3 regions of the Sphingopyxis sp. Root1497 genome follow, and region 2 is predicted to be linked to each of the others. Evidence: predicted binding sites of a transcription regulator. Region 2 holds the regulator's gene; each other region holds the start of a gene.
The links. The regulator LexA, encoded in region 2, represses DNA repair genes until DNA is damaged. The targets are predictions, from matches to a motif close to GTTCCNCNCTTGTTCT.

Region 1 (3,277 bases), on a different contig from region 2:
GGTTGGTCGCGGCCCAGCCGGGCTGCGCGGCCTTTGCCGCGGCGACCGCCTTGTCGAGCAGCGCCGCGTCGCCCAAAGCGACCTCGGCCTGCACGTTGCCGTTGTTGGGGTCGAAGATCGGGCTGCGGCGGCTGCTGCCACCGGCGCCGCCGACGATAAGATGGTCGATCTGTCGCATGGTCTATCTCCCAAAAATGTTGCGCCTTCCACAGACCAAGCGCGCCGCGATTGCAAGGGATAGACTTGCAGGGCATTGCTGCATATTTGCAGGCCATGGACTGGGACAAGCTGCAATATTTCCTGACTGTCGCGCAGCAGGGCACCCTCGCGCGCGCCGGGGCGGCGCTGCAGGTCGACGCTACGACGGTCAGCCGGCAGGTGAGCGCGCTCGAGGCGGGGTTGCAACAGACATTGTTCGAACGCGCGCCGGGCGGTTTCCTGCTCACGGCGGCCGGCCGCGCGCTCGTCCCGCATGCCGAGGCGATGGCGGCGGCGGCGGCGCGCATCCGCTCGGCCGGCGACGGCGGCGCGGCGCTGTCGGGGCAATTGCGGATCAGCGTGTCCGAAGGGTTCGGGGGCAATTTCATCGCGCCGCGCCTCGCGGGTTTCGTCGCCGCGCATCCCGAGCTCGAGATCGACCTCGTCGCCTCGTCGGGGTTTTTGAACCCGTCGCGGCGCGAGGCCGATATGGCGGTGCTGCTCGCGCGGCCGCGAAAAGGCCCGCTGATCACGCGCAAATTGTCGGACTACAGCCTCGGCCTCTATGCGCCCGCCGACCGCACCGACTGGCAAGCGGCGGTCGCCGCGACCCCGCTGTCGCGCGCCGGGGTGCCGGTGATCGGCTATGTGCCCGACATCCTCTACGCCCCCGAACTTGACTATCTGGGCGAGATCGAACCCGGCCTGCGCGCCGCGGTGCGCTCGTCGAGCATTCTCGCGCAAAGGCGGATGATCGCGGGCGGCGCCGGGGTCGGGGTTTTGCCCTGCTTCCTCGCCGCGAACGACCCGGCGCTGGTGCGGGTGCGGCCCGACCAGGTCATCGCGCGCGCCTTCTGGCTCGCGCTCCACCGCGACGTCGCCCCGCAACCGCGCATCCGCGCCTTCATCGACTGGCTCGATGGCGAGGTGCGCGAGAGCCGGGGGTTGTTCGTTCCGGATTAGCCTCTTTCGTCATTGCGAGCGAAGCGAAGCAATCCAGAGCGGTTTACGCACGCCCTGGATTGCCGCGTCGCCTTCGGCTCCTCGCAATGACGATGGAAATCACAAACCCTGACTCGTCTTGACAAGCGCTGCCCCAAAAGCGCTAATAGAACAAATCAGGAACATCATGCCCCACGAGTCGCACCCACATATCGCCGGCCTGCGTCGGCGTCTCGCCCGGATCACCGGCGAGGCCGAACCGCGTGGGCCAATCGCGGGGCGGCTGGCGAGCGGGCATGCGGACTTCGACGCCGCGCTCGGCGGCGGGCTCGCGACGGGCCGCGTGCATGAATTCTTCGCCGCCGACGCACTCGACGCGACCAGCGCCGCCGCCTTCGCCGCGCTGCTCGCGCTGCGCCTGCCCGGCCCGGCGCCACTGGTCTGGCTGCGCACCGCCGATGCGGGCCGGCGCGGCGGGCAACTCTATGCGCCCGGCATCGCCGAACTTGGCGGCGATCCCGACCGGCTGCTGCTGATTGAGGCGCCCGATCCCAAATTGTTGCTCGCCTGCGCCAATGATGCGATCCGCTGCGCCGGATCGGCGGCGGTGATCGTCGAAAGCTGGGGCAAATTCCCGCTGCTCGACCTGACCGCGGAGCGGCGGCTCGCGCTCGGCGCGCGCGATGCGGGAACCACATTGCTGATGCTGCGGCTGAACGCGGTCCCCAGCGCAAGCGTCGCCGAAACGCGCTGGAGCGTCGCCGCCGCGCCGTCGCGCGAACTGGAAGCCCATGCGCCGGGCGCTCCCGCCTTCGACCTCGAACTGCTGCGCTGGCGCGGCGGCGCCGCCGGCGGACGCTGGCAAATGGAATGGCATCATGATGAACAAGCCTTTGGCGAAGCGGCGCTATCTGGCGCTGTTCTTCCCTTGGCTGCCCGCCGAGCGATGGCTTCGCTCGGCGCCGCTGCCGCCTGACGCCCCGCTCGTCTTCGCCGAGAAGGCGCGCGGTGCGCTCCGCCTTGCGAGCCTCGACCGCGCAGCGCAGGCGGTCGGGCTCGCCCCCGGCATGCCGCTCGCCGACGCGCGCGCGCGCGCGCCCGACCTGCTGGTCATCGCCCACGACCCGGTCGCCGATGCCGCCTGGCTCGACCGGCTCGCGCTCGGCTGCAATCGCTATACCCCGCTCGTGGCGATCGACGCCCCCGACGGGCTGATCCTCGACATCGCCGGGGCCGAGCATCTGTTCGGCGGTGAGGCCGAACTAATCGACGATCTGGAAATGCGTCTGTCACGCCTCGGCATGAGTGTCCGCCCCGCGCTCGGCCCGACCGCCGACGCGGCGCGCGCGCTCGCGCGCTACCAGACGCGCCCCGCCCCCGACGAGGATCAGGCGGTGCGGCGCCTGCCCGTCGCGGCGCTCGAACTCGAAGCCGAGGCGACGACCGCGCTGATCCGCGCCGGGCTCAAGACGATCGGCGACCTCGCGAGCCGCCCGATGGCGAATATCGCCGCGCGTTTTGACGCCGAGGCCGCGAATGCGCTGCGCCGCATCCTCGGCGACGCGCCGAGCCCGCTCGACCCGCGTATCGCGCCGCCGCCGGTCGCGACCGAACGCCGCTTCGCCGAACCGCTCGGCAGCAGCGCGCATGCGACCAAAGTGCTGGCCGAGCTGGTGGACGAGGCGATGAAGGGTCTGGGCGAGCGCGGCAAGGGTGGGCGCCATTTCCGCGCGACTTTTTTTCGCAGCGACGGACTCGCGCGCGCCATCGCGATCGAGACCGGGCATCCAACGCGCGACACCGCACTGGTGATGCGCCTGTTCGCCGAGCGGATGGACAGCCTCGCCGACCCGCTCGACCCCGGTTTCGGTTTCGACATGATCCGTCTCGCGGTGCCGCGGCTCGAGGCGATGGGCGCGACGCAATTGAAGCTCGAAGGCGGCGCGGTGCGCGATGCGAAGATGGACGAACTCGTCGACCGGATGACGACGCGGCTGGGCCGCGTCCGCGTCCGGCGCCTGATCGCCGCCGACACCCATATCCCCGAACAGGCGCAGCTCGCGCTGCCCGCGATCGACGCGCCGTCGCCCGAGCCCTGGCAGGCGCCCGAACCCGGCGAGCCGCCGACGCGGCCCTT
Region 2 (3,277 bases):
GATGGCCCGGAGGCCCAGGGCGCCCATATTCGCGACCGCGCCAGCGACTTCGCTACCGGCGCCACGCTCGTCGCCGCCGGAACCCGGCTCAACGCCGGTGCGATCGCCGCGGCGATCATGGGTGGCGACGCGCAGCTTGTGGTCGGCGCCCGCCCGCGTGTCGCGATCCTCACCACCGGCGACGAACTCGTCCAGCCGGGCCGTGCGCTCGCGCCCGGCCAGATCCCCGACAGCAACGGCACGATGCTCGCCGCGATGCTCGCCGCCGAGCCCGCCGTGGTCAGCATCCCGCTCCACATCCGCGACGACCGTGAAATTTTATCCAAGGTATTAAAAGACCTGGCGCGACGTCACGACGTCATCGTCACCGTCGGCGGCGCCTCGGTCGGCGATCACGACCATGTCCGCGGCGCGCTCGACGATGCCGGCGGGCGGCTCGATTTCTGGAAGATCGCGATGCGCCCCGGCAAGCCGCTGATCGCGGGCACGCTCGGCGACGCGCTGCTGCTTGGCCTGCCCGGCAACCCCTCGTCGGCCTTCGTTACTGCGACCCTGTTCCTGCTCCCCCTCGTCCGCCATCTCGCCGGCGCGCGAGCCCCGCTCCCGCAACTGCGCAGGGCCCCGCTCGCGGCCCCCCTCGGCCCCGGCGGCGCGCGACGCGACTATTTGCGCGGACGGATCGACGACGGCCTTCTCTCGCCCTTCGACGGACAGGACAGCGGCCGCACCTTTCCGCTCGCTGCGGCGAATGCGCTCGTCATCCGCGAGATCGGTGCGCCGTCCCGCGCGGCGGGCGACGCGGCGGATTATATCGACATCGCTTGACAAGTTCGCTTCTGTTCCATTATCGTTCTCCTTATGTCCGAAACCGGCATCATGGAGAACGCCCGATGTTGACCGCCAAGCAGCATGAACTGCTCCACTTCATCCAGCAAAAGCTCGACGCGAGCGGCATCTCGCCGTCGTTCGAGGAGATGAAGGAGGCGCTCGGGCTCAAGTCCAAATCGGGAATCCACCGCCTGATCAGCGCGCTCGAGGAGCGCGGCTTCCTCCGCCGCCTCCCCAACCGCGCCCGCGCGCTCGAGGTCGTCAAGCTTCCCGAGGGCGGCAAGGCGGCCGTCAGCACCGATCGCGACAATGTCGTGCCGCTGCGCAAGCCCGCCCCCGCGATGCGTCCGATCGCCGCGAACGACATCGTCGAGGTTCCGCTCCACGGCAAGATCGCCGCGGGTGTGCCGATCGAGGCGTTCGAAAATCATGACAATCTCGCGGTCCCCGCGGCGCTGCTCGGCTCAGGCGAACATTATGCGCTCGAAGTGTCGGGCGACTCGATGGTCGAGGCCGGCATCTTCGACGGCGATTATGCGCTGATCCAGAAGGTCAGCACCGCGCGCGAGGGCGATATCGTCGTCGCGCTCGTCGACGGGCAGGATGCGACGCTCAAATATTTCCGCCGCGAGGGCAAGATGATCCGTCTCGATCCCGCGAACAGTGCCTATGAGCCGCAGCGCTACGCCGCCGAGCGCGTCATCGTGCAAGGGAAGTTGTCGGGACTGCTTCGTCGTTACCACTGACCTGCGGCGGGCGGCGCCACATATGCTCGTCGCCCGCGCCTAACGCCGTCACCGCGCGCGGCCGCTCACCGAGGTAAAGCGCCAGCCCGCCGGTCTGCGGCAGCGTATCGCGATCGATCGTCAGCCAGCGGCCGGCGCATTCGCGCGGCAACCAGCGTTCGCTGATCACCACATCGGCGGCGGCGCACGCCGCCGCCATGTCCGCCCCCTCGATCCGGTCGCGCCCGCGCGCCGCGAGGATGGTGCGGCCATCCTGCGTCCAGCGACAGAAATCGCGGTTGCAGGCGACATGATCGAGGTCGGTGAGCGCGGCGAGCGGCGCATCGATCCCCGCCGCCTCGGCCACCGCGTCGCGCACATAATCCCCCGCCCGCTCACGCAGCAACGCATAGCTGCCGTCGGGTTGCGCCGCGGCGATATGCTTGCCGTCGCCGGTAATCAGCACATCGGGCCGCGGCTGGGCGAGCAGGACGGCCATGCCGAGGACCAGCGGAACCGCCCCCGCCCAGCGCCAGCGCGTCCGCCACAGCAGCAGCCATATCCCGCCGAAGATCGCGAGTCCGAAACCCCAGGGCGGAAACACCGGCAGCGTCGCCACCGCGCCGGGCGCCTCGGCGACGCTGTGCGCGAGCCAGATCAGTCCGTTCAGCGCCTGCTCGGCGACCCACCAGAAGGGCGCACCGAGCCCGACGCTGTCGAACAGCAAAGCCAGCGCCTCGGCGGGCATGATGACAAAGGTCGTCAGCGGGATCGCGACGACATTGGCGAGCGCGCCATAGAGCCCCGCCTTGTGGAAATGGAACAGCGCAATCGGCGCGAGCGCGACCTCGACCGCGAGCCCGGTGATCACCAGTCCCGCGACCCCGCGTCCCAGGCGAAACACCCATGGCTCCTCGCGCCGCGCCATGAACCGCTGCATCGCGCGGCTTTCGTGCAGCGCGACGATCGCGGTGATCGCCGCGAAACTCAGCTGGAAACTCGGCCCCGCCAGCGACTCGGGACGCCAGATCAGCACGATCAGCGCGCCCGCCGCGACCAGCCGCAGCGTCAGCGCCTCGCGCCCGAGCAGGAACGCGATCAGCACCAGCAGCGCGGCGATGAACGAGCGCAAGGTCGGCACCTCGGCCCCCGCGAGCAGCGTATATCCCCCGCCAGCGAGTGCCGCGACCGCCGCCGCCAGCGGCAGCACATAGCCCGCCAGCGCCAGCCGCCGACTGAGCGCGAGCAGGCTCATCGCGATCAGCATCGCAAAGGTCACCACCGCGGTCACATGCAGTCCGCTGATCGACAGCAGATGCGCCAGCCCGCTCCGCCGCATCGCCTCCTCGTCGGCCTCGCTGATCGCGCCGCGATCGCCCGCGACGAGCGCGGCGGCGATCCCCCCCGCCGATCCGTCGATCTGCCCGTGGATATGATCGCTCAGCCGCGCCCGCAGCGTCTGCACGCCGTCCCCCGCGCCCGGCGCCCGCCCGATGTCGCCGAGCACCGTACCGACCGCGCCGATCCGGTCGAACCAGGCGCGCTGCGCGAAATCATAGCCGCCGGGCAGGCTCGCGGTCGGCGGCGGCATCAGCCGCGCGCGCAGCCCGATCGCCTCGCCCGGCGCGATGCCCTTGCCCTGTTCGCCCGCCGCGGTGATCCGCAACCGCGGCGGCAGATCGGGTCGCTTCAGTGGCCGCACGATCAGCCGGACCTGGTCCTTC
Region 3 (3,277 bases), on a different contig from region 2:
GGTAATCTCGCATGCGAACGCCTCGCCCCTCCACACGATCTGGAACGGCGCGCGGTCGGCGTCGCTCAGCGCGCGGCGGGTGCGTTCGGCGGCGGCACGCATCACCTCGTCGAGCATCGCGCTGTCGCCCGGCTTCGCCTTCAGCCCCTCGCCCAGCGCATCGCGCGCCAGCGCGACGATCGCCGCGTTGAAATCCTCGCCGCCCAGCCGGTTGTCGCCCGCCGAGGCGCGCACCTCGATCACCCCGTCGAAAATCTCGACCAGCGACACGTCGAAGGTGCCGCCGCCAAGGTCGAAGACGAGGAAGGGCCGTTCCTCCTCGAGCTCGTGGATGCCATAGGCCAGCGCCGCCGCGGTCGGCTCGTTGATCAGCCGCTCGACCTTCAGCCCGGCGAGTTCGCCCGCGCGCCGCGTCGCCTTGCGCTGGCGGTCGTTGAAATAAGCAGGAACGGTGATGATCGCGCCGGTGACCGGGTCGCCCAGAAACGCCTCGGCATCGGCCTTGAGCGCGCCGAGCACCATCGCCGACAGCTCTTCGGGGCGATAGCGGCGCTTGCCCAATCGCGCTTCCTCGGTCGTGCCCATCCGCCGCTTGAAGATCGTCGCGGTCGCCTCGGGATGCGTCGCCTGCCGCTCACGCGCCGCGAGGCCGACGAGCAGCGCGCCGTCGTCGCCGACGCTGACCGCCGAGGGGGTGAGCAGGTCGCCGAGCGCGTTGGGAATCAGTTCGGGCCCGCCGTCGCGCCACACCGCGACCGCGCTGTTCGTCGTCCCCAGATCGATCCCCACCAGCATAAGTGCCTGTCCCCCAACGCGCTTCCAGGGCACACCGCCTAAAGGCTGCGTGCCGCGATGAAAAGCCGCTCCCCCATATCTTGTGTCACCCGAAATAATTTTTGCCGGTGCGGCACTTTTGTCACGCCCGCGCCGGACCCGCGGAAAGCCGCGGCCCGACTCCGCGAAGCGTGCTTTGCCATCGACGAAACGAATCAAAATGGCGACGAGTCGAGTCCCTAATCTGTCATTTACTCTCTTGCGTCTCAGCGCCGACGTGGCACTATGGATGGTGGGTAGACCACGGGGGCACCCCAAGAAATAGTGTTTGGCTGGAAATGGCGGTTTTCCGTCGCTCATGAGACATGGGCACGGGAAAGAGCGTTTTGCGCCCAAAAATATGTGCCCCCGAGGACCGTTTAGATGCTAGGCTGGGGTTTCGTCCCGAGTCGAACAAGACAGGAACAGGCGCGCGATGCGCGCCGGTGTAATCGAGGGCGTGATACATGGATTTTCGGGAAACGGACCGGGTGGAGACGAGCGACGTGGCGACGATGGAATTGACGAAAAACGACACGCAGGCGGCCCCCGAATCAAAGGGCGATTCGCCCGCAACGGCAAAGCTCAACGACAGCGGCGAGGCGAAAGTCCACGCGCGCCGGTTCGAGGTCGTCACCGACCGCAGCCGCGACGCGCTGCTCACCGACTTCGGCAAGGAAACGCTCGAAGACCGGTATCTGCTCCCCGGCGAATCCTATCAGGATCTCTTCGCGCGCGTCGCCTCGGCCTATGCCGACGATCAGGACCACGCCCAGCGCCTCTACGACTATATTTCGAAGCTGTGGTTCATGCCCGCGACCCCCGTGCTGTCGAACGGCGGCACCGGCCGCGGCCTGCCGATCAGCTGCTATCTGAACTCGGTCCCCGACAGCCTCGAAGGCATTGTCGAGACGTGGAACGAAAATGTCTGGCTCGCCTCGCGCGGCGGCGGCATCGGCACCTATTGGGGCAGCGTGCGCGGCATCGGCGAACCCGTCGGCCTCAACGGCAAGACCAGCGGCATCATTCCCTTCGTCCGCGTGATGGACTCGCTCACCCTCGCCATCTCGCAGGGCAGCCTGCGCCGCGGTTCGGCCGCCTGCTATCTCGACATCAGCCACCCCGAGATCGAGGAGTTCCTCGAAATCCGCAAACCCTCGGGCGACTTCAACCGCAAGGCGCTCAACCTCCACCACGGCGTGCTGATCACCGACGAGTTCATGGAGGCCGTCCGCGACGGCACCGAATTCAACCTGCGCAGCCCCAAGGACCAGAGCGTCCGCGGCGCCGTCGACGCGCGCAGCCTGTTCCAGAAGCTCGTCGAAACGCGCCTCGCGACCGGCGAACCCTACATCATCTTCATCGACCAGGTGAACCGCATGATGCCCAAGCATCACCGCGATCTCGGGCTCAAGGTCACCACCTCGAACCTGTGCAGCGAAATCACGCTGCCGACGGGCCGCGACCATCTCGGCAACGATCGCACCGCGGTCTGCTGCCTCTCGTCGCTCAACCTCGAAACCTGGGACGAGTGGAACGGCGACAAGATGTTCATCGAGGATGTCATGCGCATGCTCGACAACGTCCTCCAGGACTATATCGACCGCGCCCCGCCCGAAATGGCGCGCGCCAAATATAGCGCCAGCCGCGAACGTTCGGTCGGCCTCGGCGTCATGGGCTTCCACAGCTTCCTTCAGGCACGCGGCCTGCCGTTCGAGGGTGCGATGGCGAAATCGTCGAACCTGCGCGTCTTCAAGCATATCCGCGCCCAGGTCGATCAGGCGTCGATGCTGCTCGCCAACGAGCGCGGCCCCTGCCCCGACGCCGCCGATCAGGGCGTGATGGAGCGTTTCAGCTGCAAGATGGCGATCGCGCCGACCGCGTCGATCAGCATCATCTGCGGCGGCACCAGCGCGTGCATCGAGCCGATCCCCGCGAACATCTACACCCACAAGACGCTCTCGGGCAGCTTCTCGATCCGCAACCCCCACCTCGAAAGCCTGCTCGTCGACAAGGCGAAGAACAGCGACAATGTGTGGAACTCGATCCTCGAAAAAGGCGGCAGCGTCCAGCACCTCGACTTCCTGACCCAGGACGAGAAGGACTGCTACAAGACCAGCTTCGAGATCGACCAGCGCTGGCTGCTCGAACTCGCCGCCGACCGCACCCCCTATATCGACCAGGCCGCGTCGCTGAACCTGTTCATCCCGGCCGACGTCGAGAAATGGGACCTGCTGATGCTCCACTATCGCGCGTGGGAACTCGGCATCAAATCGCTCTATTACCTGCGCTCGAAGTCGGTCCAGCGCGCCGGTTTCGCGGGCGGGGTCGAGGCCGACAACACCGCCGAAGCGCCGGTGTATCAGCTGGAGAGCACCGACTACGACGAGTGTCTGGCCTGCCAATAAGGCATAAAACCCCTCTCCCCTTGTGGGAGAGGGAGGGGCCCTTCGCCGCGTGAGCG

Region 1: the regulator LexA is predicted to act here: its motif matches at 1,309-1,324, upstream of ASD67_RS01455 (ImuA family protein).
Region 3: the regulator LexA is predicted to act here: its motif matches at 1,225-1,240, upstream of ASD67_RS09185 (ribonucleoside-diphosphate reductase subunit alpha).

What each region holds. Positions count from the first base shown of each region.
Region 1 is NZ_LMGF01000001.1:322,778-326,054, reverse strand. Features, by position in the region: gene ASD67_RS01465 (CoA-acylating methylmalonate-semialdehyde dehydrogenase) at 1-178, opposite strand, end outside; gene ASD67_RS01460 (LysR family transcriptional regulator) at 274-1,161, shown strand; gene ASD67_RS01455 (ImuA family protein) at 1,328-2,116, shown strand; gene ASD67_RS01450 (Y-family DNA polymerase) at 2,019-3,277, shown strand, end outside.
Region 2 is NZ_LMGF01000004.1:315,717-318,993, forward strand. Features, by position in the region: gene ASD67_RS13050 (molybdopterin molybdotransferase MoeA) at 1-825, shown strand, start outside; gene lexA (transcriptional repressor LexA) at 891-1,574, shown strand; gene ASD67_RS13060 (ComEC/Rec2 family competence protein) at 1,528-3,277, opposite strand, start outside.
Region 3 is NZ_LMGF01000003.1:1,198,005-1,201,281, reverse strand. Features, by position in the region: gene ASD67_RS09190 (Hsp70 family protein) at 1-795, opposite strand, end outside; gene ASD67_RS09185 (ribonucleoside-diphosphate reductase subunit alpha) at 1,281-3,221, shown strand; gene ASD67_RS09180 (endonuclease domain-containing protein) at 3,271-3,277, shown strand, end outside.